DNA from 2 places in the Bradyrhizobium sp. USDA 4486 genome. Region 1 is predicted to be linked to the other one. Evidence: riboswitches for the same ligand, from Rfam matches in the RefSeq annotation. Region 1 holds a riboswitch; the other holds the start of a gene.
What was found. Region 1 has a riboswitch for cobalamin ahead of ACVWY3_RS16820 (energy-coupling factor ABC transporter permease). Riboswitches for the same ligand answer to the same signal wherever they lie in the genome.
Positions count from the first base shown of each region.

Region 2: linked by a shared signal. The riboswitch ahead of metE (5-methyltetrahydropteroyltriglutamate--homocysteine S-methyltransferase) and the one ahead of ACVWY3_RS16820 (energy-coupling factor ABC transporter permease) in region 1 are both predicted to bind cobalamin.

Region 1 is NZ_JBSRZV010000001.1:3,409,178-3,411,374, forward strand. Features, by position in the region: gene cobF (precorrin-6A synthase (deacetylating)) at 1-574, opposite strand, end outside; gene ACVWY3_RS16820 (energy-coupling factor ABC transporter permease) at 616-1,293, opposite strand; cobalamin riboswitch at 1,331-1,550, opposite strand; gene cobA (uroporphyrinogen-III C-methyltransferase) at 1,595-2,197, opposite strand, start outside.
Region 2 is NZ_JBSRZV010000001.1:4,696,925-4,699,121, reverse strand. Features, by position in the region: cobalamin riboswitch at 564-765, shown strand; gene metE (5-methyltetrahydropteroyltriglutamate--homocysteine S-methyltransferase) at 870-2,197, shown strand, end outside.

The DNA of each region.
Region 1 (2,197 bases):
ACTGGAATGCGGTGCCGCCATCGAGCATCGCTACCACGGTATCGACGCCCTGCGGCCAGCCGCCTTCGCGCAGGCGGCGTCCCGTCGTCACAAGGAAAGGCTCGCCGATGTCGTTGAGCGGCAATGCATGCGCCGCGCACAACGCCTGGATCGAGGTGATGCCCGGCACGACCTCGATCTCGGGCAAGGGATTGAGTCGACGCGCAATGCGCAGCGAGGAATCATAGAGCGAGGGATCGCCCCAGATCAGCAGCGCAACCTTGCCCTTGCCGCCAAGATGATCTGCGATCGCCTGCGACCACGTTGCGGCGACGGCATCGTGCCAATCGTCCACGCCCTTGCGGTAGTCGGCTTCACCCGCATCGCGAACGGGAAGATCGAACTCGGCGATGCGGGTCTTGTCGCTCGTGAGCACATCCGCGCAGATCGTGCGCCTGAGATCGGCGAGATCGGATTTCGCGCTCCCCTTGCGCGGGATCAGGACGAGATCGGCCGCGTTGATGGCAGTGATCCCAGCGCGCGTGAGCTGAGCGGGATCGCCGCAACCGATGCCTATCAGAGAGAGCGTGAGCATCGCGAGCGCGAGGGGCGGCGTTAGCGGCCGCCCCTTGTCTCCTAGGCCGCGTTGTGCAGGCGCGGGGTGACGAGGCCGGGCGCGGTGACGCCGCGCAGCGACTTCGCCAGCGCCAGCACCGCGAGATCGGCGAGCGGCTCGATCACGATGACAAGCGCATAGGAGGCCGCAAACGTCGCGATGTTGGCGAGGTTGCTCATGGCAAAGCCGGAACCATAGAGCGCCCAGAATGCCACCCAGGCGATCACGCCGGCCTGGTAGGTCGTCGAGAGCGCCAGCGCCTGGCGATACCTGAGATCGACATAGGCAGTGTTGCGCGAGATGATCCGCGCGGCGATCGCCTGGATTCCGAACAGCGGCACCAGCAGCGTGGTGACGTTCATGCCGTATTGCGGCAGGTCGGCGGGCTCGAAGAACACGCCCTGGAGCAAGAGGCCGAACGCGAGGCCGAAGGCCGCGGGCGCAGCGCCAAACAACAGGAACAGCGTCGAGCCGAGAATGAAGTGCACCTCGGAGACGCCGACCGGGAAGTGCGGCAGGATCTCGAAGAAGGTGAAGACGAGGCCGGTGGTGGCGAGCGTGCGCACCGCGAACGATGTGATGCCCTGCTCGCGTACGGTCTCGGCCGCGAGCTTCAAGGCAACGCCGCCTGCGGCGATGCCGGTTGCGTAACTCAATACGAGCTTGGCGCCCGTCACGATGCCGGGTTCGATATGCATGGCTCAGTTCCTTCCTGCCGTCACACCCGACGGCCTTGGCCTCAAAACATGCACGGCCGGTCTCCTGGCTCGCGGTTCACTGGGGTTCTCCGGCCTTCCCGGACCTTACGGCCCAGTGGCTGATCGGAGCCCCTCACCGCTTACAGTCGCGGGGGCGGCTGGGGTTTTGGGCGCCGCAACTGGGTCCGCCCATCCCCATTCCCGATTATGCTCCGGCGCTTTGCGCCGCATGGAGCACCATGCCTCTCCTGTGTGCCCCTTTCGCCAGCCGGGCGTCAAGGGTGGAAGGCAGCCCGGGCCATCATGACGGATAATCCCCCGCCAGCGCGCCAAACAGGATGACGGCCGCCGTCGAGGCCGCCCCGCCCCGCGCAAGCTGCTCGGCAAGCTCCGCAATCGTGGTGCGAACCAGCCGTTCGTCGGCACGGCCAAGCGATTCGGCGAACAGCGCCGGGGTGGTTGGAGCGAGCCCGTGCGCGATCAATTTTGCGGCAAGATCCGGAAAGGTGCGCCGGCCCATATAGACCACGGTCGTCGCTTCGGGGTCGGCCAGCGCCGCCCAGTTGAGGTTTTGGGGCAGCTCGCCGGTGACGTCGGCCCCGGTGACGAACTGCACCCGGCGCGAGGTATGGCGTCGGGTCAGGGGAATGCCGGCTTGGGCGGCGGCGACGCAGGCCGAGGTGACGCCGGGAACGATCTCGTAGCCGATGCCAGCTTCGCGCAGCGTCTCCAGCTCCTCCTCGAGCCGGCCGAAAATGCCGGCATCGCCGGACTTCAGCCGCACCACGCGCGCGCCGGTTGCGGCGTAGTCAACCAGGAGGCGGTTGACGTGGTGCTGCCTGGTTGAAGGCCGCCCTGCCCGCTTTCCCACCGCGACGAGATTGGCGCCGGGCCGCGCCAGGTC
Region 2 (2,197 bases), 1.3 Mb from region 1:
ATTGAACCGTTTGGTTCGGCATCGTTGCAAGAATGTTGCTTTCGATCTCTGCCACGCGTTTGGCCATTTGCGGCCATCGGCCATGGTGCGTTTGCCGCTCCTATCGCGACATGCGGCGCTTCGAGAATAGCCTCAGTTAGGAGCGCTTTGCACTCGATGGCGACGAGGCGAAACCGATCTTCACTGCCGAACATTTGGAGTCTTGCTGAACCGCACATCAACGTGCTGGCCGGTATGTTGCTGGCTTCGGCTGGCTTGGGCCTGTTCAACACGGATCCTGTTGACCGAGAAGGTGGCTGGATAGTGGACTTGCTCAAAGAACCGCTGAGAAGCCCGAGATGCGTTCTGCTCGAGGCAGCAGTCCCGACGGGCAAGCCGCATTTGTCCCTTCACCGATCTGGCGCGCGGCCCGCAGGCAGCTGCGATCGTCATTTCGATATTGCTGACTTGAAAGCGCTTCTACATCGGCTCAACGCATCAGGATGCGCGGTCATTCGCGTAGCGGATGTCGCAGCACCAGCTTGAGACATGATCTGAGAGGTTGACGGAAGACCTGTCTTCTCGATAATCCAAGTCGTCGAGGTTCTCCGGTCGCACTTGATCCGGAGCTAAGAGGGAAGCCGGTGAAGATGCCGGCGCTGCCCCCGCAACTGTGAGTGGCGAGCCGCTGTCCAACGATGTCACTGAAGCCTGCGCGGCTTCGGGAAGGCCGGACAGCAGCGATGACCCGCGAGCCAGGAGACCTGCCCCGACATTATGTTCGTCCACGGGCGGGGTATCCCGGTGGTGCGCCAAGCAGCCGTCGCACTGCGCGACTTCCCCTGCCTGCGTCCGCCATGGCCTTCTGCCCCCAACACGGGGTTAACGCTATGTCTCTTCTCTCCCTTCCCGTTGCCACGCTCGGAACGCCACGCATCGGTCCAAGGCGCGAGCTCAAACTCGCTCTAGAAAGCTACTGGGCCGGAAAAAGCAGCGAACAGCAGTTGCTCGAGGACGCAGCTGGCCTGCGTGCCGCGAACTGGGCTCGTCAGAAATCTATCGGCGTCACGGTCATTCCATCGAACGATTTCTCGCTGTATGACCAGGTGCTCGACACAAGTGTCATGGTTGGCGCCATCCCGGAGATCTACGCCTCAAAAGCCGAATCCGTTTCGCTGAAGACGTACTTCGCTATGGCCCGCGGATCACAATGCGACGATCAGGATGCGAGTTGCGGTCACGGACCGCGCGCATTTGGCGCACCCGCGCAGGAGATGACCAAGTGGTTCGATACTAACTACCACTACATGGTCCCCGAGTTTCGCAGAGGACAGACTTTCAGGCTATGCTCTCGCAAGCCGATCGAGGAGTATGAAGAGGCCAAGGCCCTTGGCTTTCAGACCCGTCCTGTCCTGATCGGGCCGGTCACATTCCTAAAGCTCGGCAAGAGTCCCGATCCTGCATTCCAGCTACTCTCACTACTAGATGAACTGATACCGGTCTATATCGAGGTTCTGCAGGAATTGGCGAAACGTGGGGCAAAGTGGGTTCAGTTCGACGAGCCCTGCCTGGTTCTTGATCTGGATGAGGGGGCGCGAAAATCTTTGCGGCATGCCTATGACCGGCTCGCCAAGGAGGGCCCGGCCATCAAGATCATGGTTGCCAGCTATTTCGGCGACCTCGGCGACAATCTGGATACCGCCTTGAGCCTGCCGGTTGCAGGACTGCATCTCGATCTGGTTCGAGCGCCACAGTTGTTGGATCAGATCATAGCTGGCGGCCGACGTGATCTCGTCATGTCGCTCGGTGTCGTCGACGGCCGGAATGTATGGCGGTCGAATTTGTCCTCGCTGCGCCAGCGGCTCGAACCCGCGATTGCGAAGCTCGGCAAAGATCGTGTACAGATCGCGCCATCCTGCTCGCTGCTTCATGTGCCGGTCGATGTTGGACTCGAGACCGGGCTCGCTTCCGACGTCAAGAGCTGGCTTGCTTTTGCGGTCCAGAAGATGCGAGAGCTTACTATCCTGGCGCGGGCACTCGCAGGCGACCAGAATGTCGCGCAAGCTCTTGCCGAGTCGGAATGTGCCGCGACTGACCGGCGGACTTCGCCGAAAATCCGTGATGCTAATGTCGCTGTCCGGATGAAAGCGATCGATCAGACCATGCGTCGGCGCGCGAGCCCATTTGCCCGTCGTGCCGAGATCCAAAGCAATCGTTT